3 regions of the Ruegeria sp. AD2(2025) genome follow, and region 2 is predicted to be linked to each of the others. Evidence: riboswitches for the same ligand, from Rfam matches in the RefSeq annotation. Region 2 holds a riboswitch; each other region holds the start of a gene.

Region 1 (7,988 bases), on a different contig from region 2:
TGAGGACCATTGATGTAGTGGGACAGCGCGAACGCGGCATCGCTTGGCTTGGTGCGTTTGCCCGCCTGGGTCAGAGCCTGCAGCACTGCGGACATTCCCGCCGCGTCACTGTCCCGAGCCTCTCGAATAGTGATCTGAGCCATTCGGCTTACCCCTCAGGCCCCGTGCAGGTGGCGTTCTTCCAGCTCGCGCGCAAAGTCGCTGAGGCGAGTCTGGAACTGGCGGCGAAATCTGGACTGGCCCAGTTTCAGCGATTGCAGCAACAGCCGCGCGGGCAGCGTTTTTGCGCCCAGCGACGTCGCAATGCTCAGCCGCGTGCGGCGCTGGGACAGGGCCAGCAATTCGATCACCGTGTCGCCGTTCATGCCCTTGCTGCTGGCCTCGAACCGCATCAGCGACGGCGTCTCGCATTCGGCCAGCAATACCGAGATCTGGCGCGGTTTGCCGCGGATGTTCAGCTCGGTCTCCCACGTCGCCCCGGCCTGCGGGGTCCCGTATCCGGCCGTGCGGCGCACCTCGATCCCGCGGCGCATGGCCATCCGTTCGAAACGTTCGAAATCGGCGACCATGGCAAACACCGTGTCGATCGGAACCTCGATATCTTCCTGCGCTGAAAACTGCATCTCGTTTCTTTTCCATCCCCGGGCTCGGGGCCAGTTTCTCGTTAGTCCAGTGTGTCTGCAAGCCAATGCTGCAGCAAAAAATGCGCAATCGCGCCTTTTCGGGCGGGCAGCAGCCGGGGGTGATCCCCGGCAAAGACCTCCATCATCTCGGTCCGGCTGACCCAGATCGCATCCTCGATCTCGACCGGATCAATCTCGATTTCGGGGGACAGGGCCTGGCCCGCGCAACCGAACATCAGCGAGGCCGGAAATGGCCAGGGCTGGCTGGCCAGATAGCGCACCGCGCCGACCGGCACGCCCGCCTCTTCCATAACTTCGCGCCGCACCGCCGCCTCAAGCGTCTCGCCGGGTTCGACAAACCCGGCCAGCAGCGAATACATCCCCTCGGGCCAGCCGGGCGATCGCCCCATCAGCACCGAGTTGCCATGCGTAATCAGCATGATCACCACCGGGTCGGTGCGTGGGAAGTGCTGCCCCCCACAGGCGGGGCAACTGCGTTGCCATCCACCCTGAGACATCTCGCTGGCCGCGCCGCAGCGGGCGCAGAACCGGTGCGTTTCGTGCCAGCCGATCACCGCCTTGGCGGTCGCCGCCAGTTCGGCATCGCGCGGGCTGAGGCGGGTCATGATTCGTCGCAGCTCGGCAAAGACATGGCCGTCCGGCAGGTCCGGGTGCTGCTGTTCGCTGCGATCCACAAAGGCGCCTACATCGGCCAGATCCAGCCCTTCGGCAGCCCAACCCGAGATATCCATGGCAAAAAGCGGCATGCCATCGTCCGACAGGCCCAGCAGAACCGGCTGTTCTATCACGCCGCCCGGCCCGTGTTGCAGAACCTTGTGATCCATCGGGATCAGGGCCAACGTGTCCAACCCCTCGCCCTGCACCAGCAGCTTGCCGCGCCACAGCAACAGGCAACGCGCCGCCGGATCGTCATAGGTCTGCGCCAGTTTCCCCGCATCGCCGCGCAGCAATCCCGCCCGGTTCAGCCCCGAGCCGCCAAATGTGACCTGTTCCGCACGCTTCATGCCTGTTGTCCTCAAGTACCGGGCAAAGGGCTGCCATGTCTTTGGACCCGGCGCAACGGGTATTCACCAGCGAAATTATTTTCGTCTGCCGCCGAAAGACCGCAGCATTGCCCCGGAATTTGCACTAAGTCATCCTCATGGTGAATATCGAGTTACTTTGACAGCCAGAAGTAGAAATTTTGAAATCCAGTCCATCGTCACGCCCACAACAAGGGGGCCGTTCCGGCGCATCCCTGCGGATATTGGCGACCTCTGACCTGCATATGCATCTGACGGCATTCGATTATTACGCCGACAGCCCGACCACCGATATCGGCCTGACCCGCACGGCCAGCCTGATCCGCGCCGCGCGCGAGGAGGCTCGGCGAGAAGGTGCCTTGGTTCTGTTGGTCGATAATGGAGACGCGCTGCAGGGAACCCCGTTCGGTGACTGGGCAGCGGAGGCCGCGCCCGATGCGCACCCGCTGCCCGCTGCGTTCAACGCGCTGGGGTATGATGCGGTGGGGCTGGGGAATCATGATTTCGGCTTCGGGCTGGAGTTTGTCGATGGCATCGCCGCGCAGAATGCCTGCCCCATGGTGTGCAGCAACATGCGCGCAACCAATGGACCGCAGGGGTGGCTGCCCTATCTCGTTTTGGATCGGCACGTCAGCGTCAACGGGCAGGAGGTTCCAATCCGGATCGGCGTCCTGTCGCTCGTGCCACCGCAAACCGCGCAATGGGAAGCGCATGTGCTTCACGGTCAGGTCGAAGTGACCGACATTTTGTCCGCAGCCCGGCAGACTGTGTCAGACCTTGAGGGCGAAGGGTGCGATCTGGTTGTTGCGCTGGCGCATTCGGGGTTGAACGACGCAAAGGCGAAAGTCGGTCTTGAAAACGCGACGATCCCATTGGCCGCACTGGCTGGGATCGATGTCATTGTTGCAGGTCATACCCATCTGACCTTGCCGGGCAAGGCGCATGCAGAACTGCCTTTTGTCGATCACGAGAAGGGCTTGGTACATGGCAAACCGGTCGTGATGCAGGGATGGGGGGGCTCGCATCTTGGCGTCATCGATCTGGAGCTTGAGCAAGACCCGCAGCGCGGTTGGACTGTTGTGGACAGCCGGGTCGAGGCCGTTCCGATCAAGACCGACGCCGGGCTCACACCCGAAGACGCCGAGATCGCCCGACTCTTTGCCGAAGGCCATGCCGAAACGCGCAAGCGGGTTGCCAAGCCAGTGGGGTCGGTGCCGCAAACGCTGCACAGCTATTTCTCGTACTGTGCGCCGGACCGGGGTTTGGCGCTGATGGCAGCAGCACAGGCGGCTGCGGTGCGCCCTTACCTTGTTGGGACAGACTGCGAGGGTCTGCCCATTCTGTCGGCCACCGCACCAGCAAAATTCGGTGGCCGTGCAGGCCCCGGGCACTACACCGAAGTTCAGGCAGGCGACATATCGATCCGCCACGTCGCCAATATGCACGTGTTTCCCAATGAACTGCGCGCGGTCCGTGTGACGGGAGCGCAGCTGCGCGATTGGCTGGAGATGTCTGCAGGGGTATTCAACCAGCTTTACGCAAAAGGACCCGTGGACCTGATCGATTCTGATCGGGCCGGGTTTAACTTTGACGTCCTGCACGGTGCAACATACCAGATTGATCCGACGCAACCGGCCCGCTTCGACAGCTCGGGCCAGCTGACCGACCCGGCCCATCGACGCATCCGGGCGCTTGCGGTGAACGGCGAACCGGTCGCTGCCGATCAGAGTTTTGTCATCGCGACCAATAACTATCGCGCCAGCGGCGGCGGGCATTTTCCCTTTGCTGATCAGCTACAGATGATCACACTGCCCGCGCTGCGTATTCATGATCTTTTGTGCGACTACCTATCTGGAAAATGCCCCAAAGATCTTTTGGAACAGGCACCGCGTCCGTTCACGTTGACCGCGCCAACCGGGACCGAAGCAATTCTGCGGACGGGCCCCGGCGCGCGCGCCTATATGGATGAGCTCGCCGAATACGCTCCACGCCTCCTACCCCTGGATGACGACGGGTTTCTGCCCGTTCATCTGACCCTGTGACGGGTTGCCAAGGCCACGCAGCGCGCCTATATGGGGGGCGAGAGGTTGGCGCGGGCGAGCGCCTCGCCAACCTGGTCAGGTCCGGAAGGAAGCAGCCACAACGAGTCCCGCTTGGGTCGATGTCCAGCCTCTCACCTGAACCAACCCATAGCCGCAGGAGGGCTTTATGATTGTAGCAAAAACCCTTCGGGCAGCCCGGTTCTGATCCTCAGCGATCTTCTGACTGCCTGAACACATGACCAGCGGATGCGCGATTGCCATCCGACGGACACGCTGTTTCTGATCACAGGCAGAGCAATGTATCTTTCCCTCTCGGACCTCGGATGGTCCTCTCATTTCGCCGCGCAACACGCGGCCAACCCTTCATGCCAACCTTTTCGCATCACCGCCGTGCACCGGGACCGGCTGATCGGTCTCAGCCCGGATGGCGAATCCCCGCTGCTGACCCCGGACCGCCCGACGGGCGATTATACGGTCGGCGACTGGGTTCTGGCGGACGCAGACAACCGCGTCCGGCACCTGCTGGACCGGCGCAGCCTGCTGCAACGCCGGGCGGCTGGCACCGGAGCTTCGGCACAACTGATCGCTGCCAACGTCGACGTGCTGTTCATCATCAGTTCGTGCAACGCCGATTTCAGCCTGCCCCGGCTGGAGCGTTATCTGGCGCTGGCCCATCAGGCCGGAAGCTATCCGGTGATCGTGCTGACAAAGGCCGACATATCGGATGCGCCCGAGACCTATGTGCAGCAGGTACAGGCCATCGACCCGTTTCTGACGGTACTTGCGATCAATGCGCTGGACCCGACTGAGATCGAACAGGTTCTGTCATGGTGTCCAAAGGGCCAGACCGGCGCACTAGTGGGCTCATCCGGTGTTGGCAAGACGACGCTGGCCAATGCCATGACCGGGCAGGATCAAGCCACGGCAGGCATCCGCGAGGACGATGCGAGGGGGCGGCACACCACCACCGCTCGCGCGCTGCACCGCATGCGCAACGGTGGATGGCTGATCGACACGCCCGGCATGCGCGCCTTGCGGTTACTGGACGCGCAGGAAGGTGTGGACGAGGTGTTCTCGGACCTCATGGAGCTTGGCAAGAACTGCCGGTTCTCGGATTGCCAGCACGAGGCGGAGCCCGGCTGTGCCGTGCAGGCCGCGATCCAAGACAGTGCGCTTGATCCCTCACGGCTGGAGCGGTGGCGCAAGCTGCGGCGGGAGGATCAGCGCAACTCGGAAACTATCGCGCAGTCTCGTGCCCGCGACAAAGCGTTCGGCAAGATGGTGCGCGGAGTCATGCAAGAGAAGAAATCGCGCAAGCGACTGTGACCGGCAGGCCTCGTCTGATCAGGCGATCAGGCGGGGCCAGACGGCAGCGTTACGCCGGGCGAAAACACCGATATGGCCGACCTTGGACAATCCGAACTCTTGCGGTGACAGCAGATGACGGCGCGCGGCGGGACCGTAGAGATCGGCGAGCCGCCAGACCGCCTCGGGCGGCACCATCTGGTCGTCTTCGAAGGCAAACAGATCAACAGGCCCGCCTATGCTGGACCATCGCGCGGCGGGCAGGGTCTGTCCGATCTCGGGCAGATAGCTGTCGGGCGCGGTGCACCATTTGCGCCATTGCCAATAAACCCCGGCGGGCAGATTTTCACCAAAGCCCAGCGCCTTACCCGGCAGATAGCCCAGCGCACGCGCCGCTAGCGGCGCGTGACCGTACCAAAACAATGCAGCCAGGGCACGATAGGGCCACGGGTGATCCGATAGCGTCACGAGCCCGGAACAGACACAGATCATCCGGTCAATACGGTCAATATCGGGTTGCACCGGCCCCAGCATCGCCCCCAACGAGTGGCCAATGCTCCAGAGTTTTGCTTGCGGAAACCGCCGCCGCATCTCAGTGCGCGCGGCCGGGATATCGATCAGCGCCCAATCCGCCATCGTCACCGTCGACGCCTTCTGCGGCCCGGTCAGGGACTGGCCAAAATCGCGATAGTCATAGGTCAGGCAAGCCATTCCATGCTCAGCCACCAACCAGCGGGCGAAATGCTGATAATAGTCACGCGGCACCCCGGTCGCATTGTTGATCACGACGACCGTTTCCGGCTCTGACGCGGGCCGGTAGAGCCGCGCCGACAGCATCGCAGGGCCGGAGGGGAACCGGAAATCTTCCGTCATCACGGTCTGCTGCGCATCTAACATTGGGTCCTCTGGCACAATCTGAACCGATCAGTTCATTTCGTCACCGCAGAGTCAAGATTGACGTAAAGGGACCACTAGCGGGCCGCGCCCGCCAATTCGCTTGACTCGATGCCCGCCCAACCGCTAGCGATGCGGTGATGGTTCCCGCGCCTTTGACCAAGGCCGGGATGAAAAGGGAACACGGTGCGGCCCTGCCCGGCGACAACCGGAACGGACCAAATCCGCGACTGCCCCCGCAACTGTAAGCGTTGAGCAATGCCGAAATGCCACTGGCCGAAAGGCTGGGAAGGTCGGCAAAGCGATGACCCGCAAGTCAGGAGACCTGCCATCGGAACAGAAACTGAAACTCGGGCGGGGTGTCCGGGCAGGTCCTGACAGCAAAGCGCCGTCCAACCTGTTTCACGCCCTCAGCCCCACGCGCGGAGGGCGCAGTATGATATGGAAGACCGGAACCCACCAGTTCTCGGCAACAATTTGCCAAAGGACGGGGAAAACCTGTCCGGCTTTGGCGCGAATCGCACGGGCACTGGCCAATTCGATGACCAAGGCTGCGCCAGCAACAACTGCAGATTTCGAGATTCAGGGCAGCAGTGAACTGACGCACTGCGCTGACGGGTGCACCGCCCGTTTTCGCGCCCGCGCGGCCGAAATCAGAGTATTCTGCGGAACCGGATCAGACCAGGCCATCGAGCAACTGGACAGCTATGCAGACCTGTTGTTCGGCTCCGAGACCGCAGCCTTGTCGACGGATATCCTGACGACACCGCCTTGCGCGATGCTCGAAGCGTTGACGCTGTCTCGGGGCGCACCGATGCAAGCCGAGTGCCGCCCGTCAGCTTGATCTTCAGCCCGCCGCCAGAATGCCGGCGGGCGCAATCGACCATTCCATCTGCGCATCGGTTTCGACGGCACAGGGCCGCAACGCGCGCAACCGCTGCAACGCCGCATCAGGATGCTCTCCGCATTCTATCATCAAACGCAATACGATCATGCCAGAGCGACCGCAGCCGCCCCTGCAGTGAACCAGAATCCGCCCACCGCCTGACAGCGCATGACGCGCTGCGGCGCTGACCTCGACCCAGCGTTCGTCGACCTCGGGCGATGGCGTGCCATAATCCTCGACCGGCAAATGAACCCAGCGGCAGGCGCGGCTTCGCACGTCGATCCCGAAATCTCTTGCGCCATCGAGTATCATCTCGACCTCGGTCGCCATTGACAGGATCAGGCCGGGTTTCCAATCGGCCACGGCATCAAGATCACTCTGATAATCGCCCCCCCGACCCGGCATGGATGTCAGCGCAAGCGTTCCTCCGCCAACCTGAAGTGCGTGGATAACCATCTCAGACATTCTACGTTCCCCCCGAAACGTTGATCGCAAGATCTTCATACTGTCTTCAAGTGTCCGATCTTAACCGCGTGGCCCGGCATTCCAAAACGAAAATCATGAAGGCGGGCGGTGGACGCGGACAGCGGGGGCCTCTACGCTGCGGCAGAACTCGAATCCGCGAAAGCAGACATGACCGACACGCCCAGCCCCGCCTATCAGGTTCTCGCCCGCAAATACCGCCCGGAAACCTTCGCCGATCTGGTCGGTCAGGACGCCATGGTGCGCACCCTGAAAAACGCGTTCGAGGCGGACCGGATCGCGCAGGCTTTCATCATGACCGGCATTCGCGGCACCGGCAAAACCACCACCGCCCGGATCATCGCCAAGGGCATGAACTGCATCGGCCCGGATGGTGAAGGCAAGCCCACGACCGAGCCTTGCGGCCAATGCGAACATTGCGTGGCCATCATGGAAGGCCGCCATGTCGACGTGATGGAAATGGACGCCGCCAGCCGCACCGGCGTGAACGATATCCGCGAGATCATCGACAGCGTCCGCTATCGCGCCGCCTCGGCCCGTTACAAGATCTACATCATCGACGAGGTCCACATGCTCTCGACCAGCGCCTTCAACGCGCTGCTCAAGACGCTTGAGGAACCGCCCGAGCATGTAAAGTTCATCTTCGCCACCACCGAGATTCGCAAGGTCCCAGTGACGGTGCTGTCACGCTGCCAGCGCTTCGACCTGCGCC
Region 2 (7,988 bases):
GCCAGCGCCATCTGCGCCAGTGCCGCCTGCGCCGCAACTTCTCCGCCCGTGTCGCAGAGATGCGCCAGCCGCCGCAGGGTCGAGACGGGCAGGGTGGAATACTCATCCAGCCGCGTATCCTCGCGCCCATCGGCGGGCAGGACGGCCAGAGCAATCCCTTTGGCCTGCGCCAGTGCCAGAACCTGCTGCAACCCATAGGACCAATAGGGCACCCCGCCGATCAGACGGATCAGGATGCCCTTGGCACCCTCCAGCGTCTGTTCGACATAGGTGTCAACGGACAAAGGATGTTTCAGCGCCGTCAGATTGGCCAGCCGGAGCGTCGGCATCCGCCCTTCTGAGCCACCGCCGCGATGCCAGCCAGCCGCGAAAGCGCCGAGGTCGCTGTCAGAGAATGACAGCACCACCAGATCCGCCGGGCTCTGGCCCAGATCGGTCGGGGTCTCGGTTTCCTCGAGCCCGTGGCTTTCGCGGAAGACGACGTGCATGGCTTACTCGGCGGCCTCGGCCACACCCACGAGGATGTCGCGGATTTCGGCCTCTTTGATGTCATCATGCTCGGCAATGACCACAAGGCGCGAGCGGCGGTCTTCGCCGGGCTCCCATGGGCGGTCGTACTGATGGCGCACACGCGCACCAACGGCCTGCACCAGCAGGCGCATCGGTTTGCCCTGAACGGCGGCATAGCCTTTGACGCGCAGGATGTTCAGCTCCTTGGCCAGACGTTCGATCTTGGCAACCAGATCCAGCGGGTCAGACTGTTCCGGCAACTCGACGATGATGCTTTCGAAATCGTCATGCTCATGATCGTGGTGGCCGTCGTGATGCGAGGGACGTGCGTCCATGTCATCCTCGGCGGCGGCTTCAAGACCCAGCACGACGCGGACGTCAACGGCTCCCTCGGCGACCTCAACTACGGGCAGGGGACGCGGGGCTTCGGCGGCGATGATCTCTCGCGCTTTGGCGACACCTTCGGGACCGGCCAGATCGGGCTTGGTCAGCAGGATGATATCGGCGCAGGAAATCTGATCCTCGAACACTTCGGACAGGGGCGTTTCGTGGTCAATCGAGTCATCGGCCATGCGCTGGGCGTCCACCGCCTCGACATTGGGCGCGAAGCGACCTGCGGCCACGGCTTCGGCATCGGCCAGAGCGATCACGCCATCAACCGTGATTTTTGAGCGGATGTCCGGCCAGTCGAACGCTTTCAGCAGCGGTTTGGGCAGGGCGAGGCCGGAAGTTTCGATTAGAATATGATCGGGGCGCGGCTCCAGCGCCATCAGGGCCTCAATCGTGGGGATGAAATCGTCGGCCACGGTGCAGCAGATGCAACCGTTCGCCAGTTCCATGATGTTTTCCGCCGGGCAATCCGGGATGGCGCAGGATTTCAGGATATCGCCATCAACACCAACATCGCCGAATTCGTTGACGACAACGGCCAAACGCTTGCCCTGCGGGTTCTGCATCAGGTGGCGCACCAGCGTGGTCTTGCCTGAACCCAGAAAGCCGGTGATCACGGTGACGGGGAGTTTTTCGAGATTGCTCATTTCAGGGCTCCAATCGGGGGAATGCGGGCCGCACAGTTTTTGCGGAAATGTTCAGGGCGCTCGCGCCATTTGACCAGACCGTCCTCGGTCGCGAGGTACTTGGTGGCGCCGTCAACGATCACGTCGACATGGTCGACCTCGTTCAGATGCTCGTAAACAAAGGTCCAGCGATCCGGCCCGCCGCGCAGCACGATGGAACAGCCCTCGTCACAGTTCGAAAGGCATTCTACGGCTTTCAGGGTTATCCCTTCGGGTAGCTCCGCCTGTTCCAAAGCCTTGTGCAACAGGGTGCCGGGGCGTTGCGCATCATCTTCTACGGGCAGCCCGCGACGACAAGTGGTGCAAACCAGCAATTCGACCGGAGCGGTCTCGGTCATGTCTCTCATCCCCCCAAATCCTCATCGTGGGGGACGGGGTTTCATGCGGGTCCCTTGACCCGACACCGGAACACCCCGTCCGGTTTCATCTTCGGGTGTTGGCAGGTCTCCCGGCTTGCGGATGTCAGAGGAGGCCTCTGTCGGATGTCCCGCCTTCCCGGCATTCGCCAGTGGCTTGGGCACCCTCTCCGGTCACGGTCGCGGGGGCGGCTGCGTTTGACGGATGATCCGCTGACGCATTCCCTTTTCATCTGCTGTCGCAGACACCAACGAAAGGGACATGCGGCAGGGTTACCCCGCTTGTCAAGCGCAACACGCTGATCCGTGATCACGCGGGTAAAAAGCGACCTGTCCGGGTCGCTGGGCGGCATGATCCGGTTGGGCCGACATGCTGGCATGGTTCGCAAGACGCGAACAGGAGGATGCGGCGGATGAAAGTAGGGTTTATCGGGTTGGGAAATGTGGGGGGCAAGCTCTCGGGATCGCTGCTGCGCAACGGAATCGATCTGACGGTGCATGATCTGAACCCGGATCTGGTGGGCGCGTTTGTCACGAAAGGGGCCAAGGCCGCTGAAAGCCCGGCCCAGCTAATGCGCGATTGCGATGCGGTGATCACCTGCCTGCCATCCCCCGCCGCCTCGGATGCCGTGATGCAGGAAATGCTGCCCGAGGTCGCCCCCGGCAAAATCTGGATGGAGATGTCGACCACCGACGAAGCCGAGGTCAAACGCCTTGGCGCGATGGTGATCGAGCGGGGCGGGGCTGCGGTGGACTGCCCGGTTTCGGGCGGATGCCACCGGGCCGCGACGGGCAATATCTCGATCTTCGCGGGCTGTGACCGCGCCACGTTCGAGCGTATCCTGCCCTTCCTGACCACCATGGGGCGGCGCATTCTGCATACGGGTGATCTGGGATCGGCATCGGTTCTGAAAGTGCTGACCAACTATCTCGCCACCGCCAACCTGATCACCTGCGCCGAGGCCTTGGTGACTGCAAAGGCCGCTGGGATGGATCTTGGCACCACTTATGAGGCGATCAAGATTTCGTCGGGCACCTCCTTTGTGCATGAGACCGAAAGTCAGGTCATCCTGAATGGCTCGCGCGATATTTCGTTCACAATGGATCTGGTAAAAAAGGATATTGGCCTGTTTCAGGAGGTCGCCGACCGCGCCGGAGTGCCGCTTGAGATCAACCCGCTGATGATCAAGATTTTCGAAGACGGGATCGCGCGCTATGGCGAGCGCGAGCTGTCTCCGAACATTATCAAACGGCTCGAGGACGCGACCGGGCTTGAAATTCGTGCCCCGGGCTTTCCACCCGAAATGCTGGACGATGAACCCGAAGAACCCGGCTATGAGGTCGTCCCGCAAAACCGCAGCACAGCATAGGCCGGGTGTTGTCTGGACCACCAAGGTCCCGGATCACGTTGAAATGTTTGGAAAAATGGTAGCCCGTAGGGGAATCGAACCCCTCTTTCCAGGTTGAAAACCTGGCGTCCTAACCGATAGACGAACGGGCCATTTTGGCCATACAAACGCAAATGGTAGCCCGTAGGGGAATCGAACCCCTCTTTCCAGGTTGAAAACCTGGCGTCCTAACCGATAGACGAACGGGCCACGCTGGCTTGTGGAGGGCCTTTTACGGTCTACCTTCCCCCCCCGCAAGACGAAAAACGCAGGGCTGCGAAACTTTTTTGGTCGTCTTCCAAGGGCTTTTGAACAGGCGTCAGACGGCTTCTGCGGCGTCCTCCAACCGCAGTTGCACGCTCTGCCGACCGCCCCATGAATTCACTTCAAGCCGACCCGCAAAATGAAACCGCGCCCCGCCATGGTTGGACAGTCGATTCCCCAGCGGGCCATCGAAGGCCCCGAAGGCGATGGCGTCCAAGCCGCCGGACATGCCATCCGACAGCGAGAGCTTCAGATGGGTCTCGCCCACGCGCTTGGCAAAGCGCACCTGCAGATCGGGCAGGGCATAGCGCGGGGCAGGGGCTCCGGCCCCGAAGGGACCCGCCTTTTCGATCTGTTCGATCAGATCAACCGTCGCGGCCCCCGGCATCAGCGCGCCGTCCAGTTTCAGATCGGCCGGGCCGCTTTGCCCCGCGCCCTGTTTGGCCAGCAGTTCCGACAGCCGCGCCATCGCGGGTTCCAACTGATCACGCATCACGGTCAGCCCCGCCGCCATCTTGTGACCACCGCCTTTGACCAGCAGCCCCTCAGCCGCCAGCCGCTGGATCGAGGCACCCAGATCAACGCCCGAGACCGAACGGCCCGAACCCTTGCCCTCATCCCCGTCAAACCCGATCACGATAGCGGGGCGGTTCGCGGTCTCTTTCAGGCGCGAGGCAACGATGCCCACGACGCCCGGATGCCAGCCGTCGCCCGCCGCCCAGACCAGCGGCGCATCCAGCCCTCGCTCTTCGGCCTGCGCTAGCGCGGCTGCGCGCACCGTGTTCTCGATCTCTCGCCGCTCCGCGTTCAGCGCATCCAGCCGCTCGGATAAGGCTTCGGCCTCGGTCGTCGAGTCGGTGCTCAGCAGCCGCGCGCCCAGATCGGCCTGCCCAATGCGCCCGCCTGCATTCACGCGCGGCCCCAGCAGGAACCCCAGATGATAGCTGTTGGGTGCGGTATCCATACGCGCCACGTCCGACAGCGCAACCAGCCCCGGCCTTTGTCTCTGGGCCATGACCTTCAAACCCTGACGAACCAGCGCCCTGTTGGCCTCGATCAGAGGCGCAACATCAGCCACCGTGGCCAGAGCCACCAGATCAAGCATCGCCATCAGGTCCGGCCCCTTGGCCCCGGCCTCGCGCAGCTGCCGCCCGGCCTCGACGAGCATCAGAAACACCACCGCAGCGGCACACAGATAGCCCAGATCGCCGCTTTCATCCTGCCGGTTCGGGTTCACCACCGCCACGCAATCCGGCAGGGTTTCCCCGCCCAGATGGTGGTCAAGCACGATTACGTCCGAGCCTTTGGCCGCAGCGATGGGTTCGTGGCTCAGCGTTCCGCAATCCACGCAGATGATCAGATCATGGTTCGCCGCCAGCTCCTGCATGGCGGGCACGTTGGGCCCATAGCCCTCGTCAATCCGATCCGGCACATAGAGCGTTGCAGCAATCCCCATCTGTCGCAGCCACACCAGCAACAGCGCCGCCGAAGACCCGCCATCCACGTCATAATCCGCAAACACCGCGATCTTCTGACGCTTACGCACGGCCTGCAGAAACCGGGCCGCAGCAACCTCCATATCCTTCATTGCACGGGGATCGGGCAGCAGCTCTTTCAGCTTGGGCTCCAGAAATCCCGCGGCCTCCATCGCCGGAACCCCGCGCCGGGCCAGAACCTGGCACAGAGCGCGCGGCAGATCGGTCTGCTGCGCCATCATCTCGGCCGCCCGTTCGACCTCGATCCCCGGTCCAACCCAGCGCCGCCCGCTCAACGATTGCTCAACACCCAGAAACGCCACATCTCACCTCATGCACCAAGGCCGGACCCATCAGGACCCGGCCTCTTCATCTTTTCACAAATACTCTCGCCGAAGGCAGCGGCGCAAGCCGCTATGCGTCGGTATGCGACCACATCGGCGTGCGGTAGGACATGCGCCGGACCGAGCCTGTCTTGGACCGCATCAACAGTGTCGTCGTTTCCACCCAGCCCGGTTCCCGCTTGATGCGCGGCAGCAGCGAGCCTCCGGTCACGCCAGTGGCGGCAAAGATCACATCCGCGGTCACCATCTCGTCGCGCGCGTACACGCGGTCCAGATCGGTGATGCCTGCCTTGGCGGCGCGGCCGCGCTCGTCGTCATTGCGGAACAACAGCCGACCAAAAATCTGGCCACCCATGCATTTCAGAGCCGCTGCAGCAAGAACACCCTCAGGTGCACCGCCCTGACCCATATACATATCGATGCCGGTCACTTCGCTTTCGGCGCAATGCATGACACCGGCCACGTCGCCATCGGTGATCAGACGGATCGATGCACCGGTCTCGCGCACCTCGGCGATCATCGCCTCGTGGCGCGGACGTTCCAGAATGCAGACGGTGATATCGGCAGGTTCGCAGCCTTTGGCCTTGGCCAGCGCCTCGACGCGTTCGCGCGCGGTCATGTCCAGATTGACCACGTTCTCGGGGTAACCCGGACCAACCGCTAGCTTGTCCATGTAGACATCCGGCGCATGCAGCATCGAGCCGCGCGGGCCCATGGCAATCACGGTCAGCGCGTTGGGCATGTCCTTGGCGGTCAGAGTGGTGCCTTCCAGCGGATCCAGTGCGATATCCACGCCGGGGCCGTTGCCGGTACCGACTTCTTCGCCGATATACAGCATGGGGGCCTCGTCGCGCTCGCCTTCGCCGATGACCACAACGCCCGCGATGTCCAGCAGGTTCAGCTGCTCGCGCATGGCGTTAACCGCAGCCTGATCGGCTGCTTTTTCATCGCCCCGCCCAACCAGAGAGGCCGAGGCCAGTGCGGCCTGTTCTGCCACCCTTGCCAGCCCCAGCGACAGCAGGCGGTCGTTAAAATCGATCTTGGCAGCACTCATTTGTTCTTATCCTCAGGTCAATAAAGCCGTTTCTTCCGGCATAGCTTGCGTTTCATGCAGGCCGCAAGCTCAAACCTCTTCAATGCGCAGGGCAACGGGTTCGCCCGCAATAACATCGGTCTCGCGTAGGCCTTCAAGCGCGACGCCCAGCGTGGCGCGGGTGGTCTTGTGGGTGACGATCAGAACCGGCGCGGTGCTTTCAGCGTGGGCATACTGGCGCATCCGGTCGATTGAAACGCCAGCATCGCCCAGAATGGCGGCCACCTTGGCCAGCGCGCCGGGCTTGTCCAGCAGACCCAGACGCAGGTAATACGGCGCAGGCAGGCCGGTAACGGCGGGCGTTGCCTCTTGCAGCGAGGTGGCGGGGCGTCCGAAGGTCGGGATGTGCAGCCCGCGCGCCAGATCGCAGACATCGCCCATCACGGCACTGGCGGTCGGGCCTTCGCCTGCACCGGGGCCGCGCAGAACGATTTGCTCGATCGAGTCGCCATCCAGTACCACCATATTCGTGCCGCCTTCCAGCTGCCCCAAGGGCGAGTCGCTGGGCACCAGACAGGGCTGCATGCGCTGAACCAGACCGCGCGCGGTGCGTTGCGCCACGCCGAGCAGCTTGATCCGATAGCCCATGTCGTCGGCCTGATGGATATCATCCAGACTGATCTGCTGAATGCCCTCAATCTCGATCCCGTCGAAGTTCGGCTTGGTGCCAAAGGCAATCGAGGACAAGAGCGCCAGCTTGTGCGCCGCATCAATGCCGCCCACGTCCAGATTGGGATCAGCTTCCAGATACCCAAGCTGGGCACATTCCTCGAACAATGCGTTATAGCCCAGTTCCTGCGACTGCATCCGGGTCAGGATGTAATTGCAGGTGCCGTTCATCACGCCCATGACGCGGGTGATTTCATTGCCCGCCAAGCCTTCGGTCAAAGATTTGATAACCGGGATGCCGCCGGCAACAGCGGCCTCGAACCGGATCACACGACCGGCGGCCTCGGCCTTTTCGGCCAGTTCCTGACCATGGATCGCCAGCAGCGCCTTGTTGGCGGTGACCACATCCTTACCACTGGCCAGCGCCGCCTCGACCGAGGCCTTGGCGGGGCCGTTTTCGCCACCCATCAACTCGACATAGACGTCGATATCGTCACGCTTGGCCAGAGCAACCGGGTCGGTCTCCCACGCGTAATCCGATAGGTTCACGCCGCGATCCTTGCCAGCATCACGGGCCGAGACTGCGGTGATTTCGATGGGCCGCCCGGTGCGGGCCTGCAGCAGTTCCGCGTGGCGGCGGACGATCTTGACCACGCCAATGCCCACGGTTCCCAAACCGGCAATTCCAAGCCGCAGCGCCTGTGTCATCCCCATGGGTCCTTTCCGCTCGAAATTCCGCCAGTGGCGGGCGATCCTTTGCGGGCTGCCTTAGCGGGTTCAGGGCAGGGGTGCAATCCGTCTGAGCATCAGGCGCTAGTTTATCTCGGCGTTCTGCAGCGCCTCGGCCCGTTTTGCCAGTGCTTCGCTGCGGGC
Region 3 (7,988 bases), on a different contig from region 2:
AACATCCTCTACGCCGAGGCCGCCGCTGCGTTTGAGGATCTGACGCTGTCGGATCTGGACGATGCGCTGACATGGCAGGAGGATGGAGCCTGGCCGAATACGATGCGAAAGGCCCGTTTTCTTTCGGCTGTGGATCACGTCAACCTCGATCGCCTGCGTTTTCGGGTGATGGAGGAGGTGGGCAGGCTGATGTCACAGGTTGATGTGCTCATCGGCCCTGCGGCCACCGGGCCGATGCTCGTGGCCAGCAATTTCACCGGCCATCCCTGTCTGCACTTGCGCGCCGGGTTCGAAAGCCTGCCCAGCAGGCTGCCGGGAACTTTGGGAAACCGCGCGCCCGGTGGACCTGAAACCGGCGACGGCCCGGCCTTCAAAGTGCCCCGAGGTGTCTCCCTCTGGGGTCAACTGTTTGACGAAGGCCCCATGCTGGCGCTCGGGATGGCGCTTGAAGAGGCCTTGGACGTGGCCGACGTGAGGCCGGTTTTTCCGCGATAGAGTCATGTCCGTGATGGCCCGAGAGGGACAATCCGGGGTGTCCCGTGTTATCGCGGTGTCTTCGCGCCCCTGAACAGCAGCAGGAACACGAAGACCGAGCCGATGGATGTTGTGACGATGCCAACTGGCAGTTCCTGCGGGGCCAGCAGCAGGCGGCTGATGATGTCGGACCCTGTCAGCAGCCCCGCGCCCACGATCGCCGCCGTCGGCAGAAGCTGGCGGTGTAGCGGTCCGGCGATGCCGCGCGCGATATGGGGCACCATCAGGCCGACAAAGCCGATGACACCGGCAACCGAGACAAAAACAGCCGTCGCCAGCGCGGCCACGAAGAACATGCTGAACCGCAGCCCCTGAACGGGTACTCCGAGGGTAGATGCCGTCAGATCTCCGGTCAGTAGCGCGTCCAGCCAGCGGCTGCGATAGAGCGAATAGCTGAGGATCAGCAGCAGACCGGCGCAGACCAGCGGAAACGTCTCCCACCGTGCAAGGCCCAGACCGCCCAGCATCCAGAAGATCACCGAATGCGCCGCGCGGCTGTCGCCTGCGAAGATCAGGTAATTGGTGATGGCCGAGAACAGGAACGAAACCGCCAGCCCCGCCAGGATCAGTTTTTCCGGCGCGCTGGTGCGCAGCCCGTGGACCAGCGCCAGCACGATGCCCGAGGCGATCAACCCGCCGCAGAACGCCGCCAGAGGCAGGGTCCAGAAGCCCAGAATATCGCCCGTTACCGTGATGACGAACACGGCCCCGGCTGCTGCCCCCGACGACAGGCCGAACAGGAACGGGTCTGCCAGATCGTTGCGTGTTGTGGTTTGCAGGACAACACCGACCAGCCCCAGCCCGGCCCCGATCACCGCCGCAAACAGCGCGCGCGGCAGGCGCAGATCAAAGACGATCCGGTGCAGCGGCGACATCTCGCCCCCGGCCAGCCCGGTGCCCAGCAACACGGCGTCGACCGTATCGGGCAGGGGGATCGGGGTGGTGCCGTAGATCGTCGAGACCAGCAGAAGGGCGGCCAGTACGACCGCCCCCAGCACAAGTGTCAGGCCGGTTCGGCCCATGTCAGCTCTGACCCGGATGCATGGCCCGCGCCATTTTCGAGATCGCCTCGATATTTGCCGGTCCGGGGGTCAGTTCCTCGTACCGCAGGCCGATCCAGCGCTCGTTCTTGACCGCGTCGGTCTGCGACATGACGGGGTGTTCCTGCAGGAACTTGAACGTATCCGCCGCGCCATTGCCGGTCTGATAGTCCAGCAGCACCAGGAATTCCGGATTTGCGGCCGCTACGGCCTCCCACGAGGTGCGGCCCCAGCTGGTATCCATGTCATGGGTGACATTCTCGCCGCCCGCTGCGGTAATCATCGCGTCGGGGATGGCGAATTTACCGGCTGTGAAGGGCGCATCCGCTGGACCGTCCAGCAGGAAAACGCGCGGTTTGGACAGATCGGCAGTCTTGGCCTCGATCCCGGCCAGTTGCTCTTTCCAACCAGCCACCAGCGCCTCGGCCTTGTCCTCGACATGCATCACCTTGCCCAGACGCAGGATATCGTCAAAGAGCAGGTCCATGCTCGCCTCGGGGCGGTCCTTGTCCAGATGCACGCAGCTTTCGGTCAGGATCATGGTCTTGATGCCAAAGGGTTCCAGCGTGTCGGGCGTGACGTCGCCGCCCGGCTTCATGCCGTAATACCAACCGGCAAAGAACAGGTCGGGTTCGACCGCCACAAGGTTTTCGACAGTGGGGTATTTCGGGGCAAGCTCGGGGATGTCGCCGCGCAGCGTGTCGAATTCCGGGCTGGTCTTGTACCAGCCGGTGATGCCGGTCAGACCGACGATCTTGTCCTGCAGACCCAGAGCAAAGGCCATGTCGGTCATGTTCATGTCATGCACCACCAGCCGCTCAGGCGCGGTGTCAAAGACCAGCGGTTCACCGCAATTGTCGACGGTGATCTCATGCGCGGCAGCGCCGCCCGCCAAGGCTGTGGCCAAAGCCACTGACCAGAGGTGTTTCATTCAGGAATGCTCCTTGATCGAGATGAAATTGAGGTTCTTCTGATATCCAGCGCCGGAATCATGCGCCCTTCGTGCGGCAGGCACAGGTAATCGACCCCGAACGTGTCGCGGACCCGATCCGGGGTCAGCACCTCGGCCACGGGTCCGAAACCGGTCAATCGAGCGGATTTCATCAGCGCGACATGGGTGGCGAATTCCGGGATCATGACCAGATCGTGCACGATCATGACCACGGTGATTCCCAGTTCCGCGACCAGAGACAGCATCCGCCCTTTGGCATCGGGGTCCAGATGGTTGGTCGGTTCGTCCAGAAACAGCAGCGAGGGGTCCTGCGCCAATGCCCGCGCGATATGGGCCCGCTGACGCTCGCCCCCCGACAGCACGGCCATTTTCTTATCGGCCAGGGTTGTCAGCCCGGTCAGGTCCAGAATGCGCGTCAGGTCGGCGGCATGGTCGTCGGCCGAGCGGTCGGTTCGGATCGGAATCTGACCCAGCGCAACATAATCGCGCAATGACAGCCGCCCGTCGGGATATTCCTGCTGACTGACCACGGCGATCATCCGGGCCCGCTCGGTCGCGGGCATCTGCCTGAGGCTGCGCCCCCTGACCAGCACATCCCCCAGCGTCATCTCGGCCGCGCCGGACAGCAGGTTCAGCAACGTGGTTTTGCCCGCCCCGTTGGGCCCGGCGATGGCCAATATCGCGCCTTCGTCCAGTTCAAACGAAGCATCCTGCAACAGCACATCCCCGTTTGGTGCATTATATTCGAGATCGCGCGCAATCAGAAAATCCGGGCCTTTCATGCTTGCCCCTCGCGGTGGATCGCAGGCAGGCGGGACAGCGTCTTGGTCAGCAAGGCGGGTGGCCTGTCGGTGGCCTTGGTCCACCCGTCGGCCGAGTTCCGATATTGCTGGGCAAATTGGGTCAGAGCCTCGATATCCGCTTCCGTCTGGATGTCGCCAAACAGGTATTGGGCCTTCCCCGTCGCCTGAAAGCCCACTGTCCGGGGGCGGTCGCAGCCTGCCATGCAGTCAACTGTGCGGATCGCAAACCCCTGTGGCAGCTTGTCCGTCAGATCGCCGCGCATGGCATCAACGGGCTTGCCTCCGTCACAGGTGGCGCAGATCAGAAGAAAATGGTCAGGCCGGTCTGACATCGTCCGCTCCACATATTGCCAAGCGCGGACGGAAGGTGCCGATCAGGTAAACACGCATCAGACGTGCCATCAAAGCCTCCTTCCAGGACGCCCCGCCCCGGGTTGGTTAACATTTGATGGCAGGTCTCCTGACTTGCGGGTCTGCGCTCGGCCGTCCTTCCCGGCCCGTCGGCCAGTGGGTGTTTGACGTCGCTCGCCGCTTACAGTTGCGGGGGCAGTTACGGTCTTGGCGTGTTCCGGTTATCCCGGTGCCGCACCGTATTCCCTTTTCATCCCTTGGCGTATCCGCAGGAACCATCAGCGATCTGAGTGCCCGAGAAAGAAAGGTGCGTCAATATGATCTTTATGACTTACGAGCAGTTTTTGCAGACCGGTCCCGGATGCCCCGCGCAGCCCGCGCTGTTGGTGATTTGTATTCCCCGGGGCCTGCAAAAACGACGCTGGTATTGCCTGAAATCTCAAATACACCCAATAATGAGGGTAGGATTGGTTAAAAAACAATACTTGTGTGGACTTTGTTGGATTTTAGTGCAAAAACCACACAAAGCGTGAGGAGTGCGAACGTGATCGCCCGGAATTCATTATCTCCGAGAGAGCTTCAAATAATCGAAGCGCTGCGTCAACTGGGCGGCCAGGCCCGCAATGTGGAGTTGGCGGAAACGCTTAGCGTTTCGGATGAGACGATCCGGCGCACGATCAAATCCCTGTCCAAGCTGGGAATAGTCGAGCGGAACCATGGCATGGTTCGCCTGTTGGACGCGCAGCACGAGATCGGATTTTTCCAACGCCTTGGCGAGTTCACCGAAGAAAAGATGCAGGTCGCAAAGGCGGTTGCCAGCCTTGTGCCAGACGGGGCCACGCTGTTCCTAGATGTCGGCAGCACGACCGCATTCGTCGCCGAGACCTTGCGGGACAGACGGGATCTGACGGTTGTGACCAACTCGATGAACGTGGCGCATAAGCTTTTGGCACACAACGGAAACCGCGTCTTTCTGCTGGGCGGTGAAATGCGCAAGGACGAAATGGGGACATTCGGATTTGTCGCCGAGGCGCAGCTGCGCCGTTATACCTACGACATCGCAATCCTCAGCCCGGACGCGTTGGACCCGAAATTCGGGTTTCTGTACCAGAGCCCGGGCGAGGCCGAGCTGGCATCGGTGGTCGTGGACCGCACCAGCCGGACCATGGTCGCCATGGTGCACCAGAAATTCGACACCTCGGGGCCGCATCAGGGATTTGAGCCTCAGGCTGTCGACCAACTGATCACCGATGCGCTTCCGGGGAAGAAACTGGCGGCAAAACTTGAGGGCTGGCAGATCAAAACGCTGTTGGCGGCTGAATGACATATCTCCGCACGAATGACGGGAGTCCTGCCGCCAGTTGCGCGCAGGATGAACCCCAAACAAGACCTGAGGCAATTACATAATGGCAATACTCGTTTTCTTGATGCAGCTGGCTGGCGCGACGATGTTGCTGCTGTTTGCGGTGCGCATGGTGCGCACTGGGATCGAGCGCAGCTATGGCGCCTCGTTCCAGCGGGTTCTGACCCGCAATGACAGCATGATCGGCGCAAGCATGACGGGCATGGTGCTGGCCGTTGTGCTGCAAAGTTCGGCAGCGGTTGCGCTGCTGGCTTCGGGTTTTGCCGCCGGTGGGTATCTGGCCTTTTCCGCCGGTCTGGCGATTGTGCTGGGCGGCGATCTGGGCTCGGCTCTGGTGATCCAAATTCTGTCGTTCCGGCTGGACTGGCTGGTACCGCTGCTGCTGGCGGTGGGCGGTTGGCTGTTCGTCAAGACCGAGCGTAAGAAGCCTCGCCAGATCGGGCGCATCCTGATGGGGGTCGCCTTAATCCTGATCTCGCTGCGGTTCCTGCGCGAGGCGATGGACCCGATCCGCGACAGTGCCTTTCTGCCCGCCATCGCCGACTATCTGGTGCGCGATTATGTGGCCGCCTTTCTGGTCGGGGGGGCGCTGGCCTTTGTGATGCACAGCTCGGTCGCGGCGATTCTGATGTGTGTGACGCTGGTGCAGATTGGGGCGTTGCCATTTTCGGCGGGTCTTTCGCTGGTTCTGGGGGCCAATCTGGGCAGTGCGCTGATCCCCGTCTGGCTGACCCGCGGGATGGAGCCGCGCGCAAGGCGCATCCCCTTTGCCAACCTTGCACTACGCGGACTTTGGGCTGTTATATGCCTGTTTGCTGCCAATCTGGCCCTTAGGACCGGAATGCTGAGCGCGGACTATCAGGGACAGATGCTGGTCAACGCGCATCTGGCGTTCAATGCTTCTCTGCTGATTCTGTCGATGCCGTTCTGCGGTATGCTGCATGCGCCGTTCGAACGGTTCTTCCCGGACACAAAACCCCAGACGCAGGGCGATCCGCTGACCCGCCCCGTCAGCGCGCTGGACCCCGACATGGCCGAGAGCCCTGTGCTGGCCGTTTCGGCCCTAAAGCGGGAACTGCTGCGGATGGCCGAACTGGTCCAGACCATGTTCAGCCCGCTGCTCGGACTGTACCGGTCGGGCGATGACGAACAGATTAAGGCGGTTCAGGCCATTGATCTGGACGTGAACCAGTGCCTGACTGATATCCGCGCCTTTGTTGCTGCGCTGCCCGCCGAGAAAATGGACAAGAAAAGCTCGGAAACAGCCCGCGATGTACTGGAATACGCTGTCCGACTTGAGACTGCGGGTGATGTGGTGGCCAAGCGGCTGACGGTGCTGGCGACTGAACTGCGCGAAACCGGCAGGCAGTTTTCGCCTGAAGGCTGGTCCGAGGTGCAGGATATGCACGAAAAGATTCTGGCCAACCTGAAACTGGCGACCAATGTGATCATCTCGGAAGATCTGGAAAGTGCGCGCCTTTTGAATTCGGAAAAGACCGAAATCAAACGGGCCGAACGGGACAGCCGCAAACGCCACTTCCGGCGGTTGCAGAACGGAATGTTCGATAGTTTCGAGACCAGTGATGTGCATCTGGAAACCCTGCGTGCGCTACGCGAGTTCAACAGCCACATCGCGGCGATTTCCACACCGATCCTGTATTCCAACGGGCAGTTGCTGGAGACGCGTTTGATCGAAGACCTGCCAGCCCGCGAAAGCCAGACCTAGGCCTGCCGAGTCGCCCGAGTTCGCGGCGTGCCGGGTTGTTGCGGCACGATGCAGGAGTGACCATCAGCGGAATTTGTACCGGCTATCTGGCCGTTGGCATGTGATATGGTAACGGCGCCTTTACTGGTTTGCGGGCGGTGTGGGTCATCCTTTGGTGGAAATTTGGGCGAAACCGCTTCAAAACGCTGAATTTTTTGCAGGATTATAATATATAGGGAAAACTTATGATATTGTAGATTTTAACGATTTTTCTTGTTTTGGTATTCTGTCAAATTACTGTCATCAAAAATTAATAGTGGAAGCGCCACGAGAGAATGGCGCCAGCGTCATAATCTACACAACAGAGGACAACATGAAAAAAACTCTTTCCACTTTCACGGCAGTTGTAGCGACTTCGCTGATCGCCGCCGCAGCCGCTGCTGAAACCGAGCTGACTGTTTACACCGCAGTCGAGGCCGAAGACCTGGCCCGCTATGCTGAACAGTTCAACGCCGTGCATCCCGACATCAAGATCAACTGGGTTCGCGATTCCACCGGTATCATCACCGCCAAGCTGCTGGCCGAGCGTGACAACCCGCAGGCTGACGTGGTCTGGGGTCTGGCGGCAACCTCGCTGCTGCTGCTGAAATCCGAAGACATGCTGGAGCCCTATGCGCCGGTCGGTGTCGAGAAGCTGGATGCGAAATTCGTCGACGGCGGCGATGTTCCCAGCTGGGTTGGCATGGACGCCTGGGTTGCTTCGGTCTGCTACAACACCGTCGAAGCCGAGAAGGCTGGCCTGACGCCGCCGACCTCGTGGAAAGACCTGACCGACGCGCAGTACAAGGGTCATGTGATCATGCCGAACCCGAACTCGTCGGGCACTGGCTTCCTGGACGTGTCCAGCTGGCTGCAGATGTTCGGTGAAGAGGGCGGCTGGGAATACATGGACGCGCTGCATGAGAACATCGCGCGTTACACCCATTCGGGCTCCAAGCCCTGCAAGCTGGCTGCCGCCGGCGAGATTCCGATCGGTATCTCGTTTGCCTTCCGCGGCGCCAAGTCGAAAGCCGCAGGCGCACCGCTGGACATCATCGTGCCCAGCGAAGGTGTTGGTTGGGACATGGAAGCAACGGCGATTGTAGCGGGCACCGACAAGCTGGAAGCCGCTCAGAAACTGGTGGACTTCTCGGTCACGCCTGAGGCCAACGAGATGTACAATGTTGGCTACGCGGTCGTT

The links. Region 2 has a riboswitch for cobalamin ahead of ACR1XV_RS02130 (DUF1636 family protein). Riboswitches for the same ligand answer to the same signal wherever they lie in the genome.
Region 1: it holds a riboswitch for cobalamin, as region 2 does, so the genes downstream of both, ACR1XV_RS19885 (hypothetical protein) here and ACR1XV_RS02130 (DUF1636 family protein) in region 2, are expected to answer to the same signal.
Region 3: it holds a riboswitch for cobalamin, as region 2 does, so the genes downstream of both, ACR1XV_RS15470 (DUF1636 family protein) here and ACR1XV_RS02130 (DUF1636 family protein) in region 2, are expected to answer to the same signal.

Annotation. Positions count from the first base shown of each region.
Region 1 is NZ_JBQFZS010000015.1:1,283-9,270, reverse strand. It holds gene ACR1XV_RS19920 (N-acetyltransferase family protein) at 1-143, opposite strand, end outside; gene ACR1XV_RS19915 (SRPBCC family protein) at 156-623, opposite strand; gene nudC (NAD(+) diphosphatase) at 665-1,648, opposite strand; gene ACR1XV_RS19905 (bifunctional 2',3'-cyclic-nucleotide 2'-phosphodiesterase/3'-nucleotidase) at 1,828-3,708, shown strand; RNA gene ffs (signal recognition particle sRNA small type) at 3,747-3,845, shown strand; gene rsgA (ribosome small subunit-dependent GTPase A) at 4,006-5,034, shown strand; gene ACR1XV_RS19890 (alpha/beta hydrolase family protein) at 5,053-5,910, opposite strand; cobalamin riboswitch at 6,032-6,254, shown strand; gene ACR1XV_RS19885 (hypothetical protein) at 6,449-6,751, shown strand; gene ACR1XV_RS19880 (protein-tyrosine phosphatase family protein) at 6,755-7,258, opposite strand; gene ACR1XV_RS19875 (DNA polymerase III subunit gamma/tau) at 7,427-7,988, shown strand, end outside.
Region 2 is NZ_JBQFZS010000001.1:438,298-446,285, forward strand. It holds gene cobN (cobaltochelatase subunit CobN) at 1-488, opposite strand, end outside; gene cobW (cobalamin biosynthesis protein CobW) at 492-1,547, opposite strand; gene ACR1XV_RS02130 (DUF1636 family protein) at 1,544-1,924, opposite strand; cobalamin riboswitch at 2,008-2,210, opposite strand; gene ACR1XV_RS02135 (NAD(P)-dependent oxidoreductase) at 2,245-3,312, shown strand; tRNA gene ACR1XV_RS02140 (tRNA-Glu) at 3,369-3,443, opposite strand; tRNA gene ACR1XV_RS02145 (tRNA-Glu) at 3,466-3,540, opposite strand; gene recJ (single-stranded-DNA-specific exonuclease RecJ) at 3,650-5,392, opposite strand; gene glpX (class II fructose-bisphosphatase) at 5,484-6,467, opposite strand; gene ACR1XV_RS02160 (homoserine dehydrogenase) at 6,537-7,823, opposite strand; gene ACR1XV_RS02165 (hypothetical protein) at 7,929-7,988, opposite strand, start outside.
Region 3 is NZ_JBQFZS010000008.1:3,527-11,514, reverse strand. It holds gene ACR1XV_RS15490 (amidase) at 1-495, shown strand, start outside; gene ACR1XV_RS15485 (FecCD family ABC transporter permease) at 543-1,556, opposite strand; gene ACR1XV_RS15480 (ABC transporter substrate-binding protein) at 1,558-2,505, opposite strand; gene ACR1XV_RS15475 (ABC transporter ATP-binding protein) at 2,502-3,308, opposite strand; gene ACR1XV_RS15470 (DUF1636 family protein) at 3,305-3,661, opposite strand; cobalamin riboswitch at 3,763-3,975, opposite strand; gene ACR1XV_RS15465 (DeoR/GlpR family DNA-binding transcription regulator) at 4,210-5,004, shown strand; gene ACR1XV_RS15460 (Na/Pi cotransporter family protein) at 5,087-6,769, shown strand; gene ACR1XV_RS15455 (putative 2-aminoethylphosphonate ABC transporter substrate-binding protein) at 7,122-7,988, shown strand, end outside.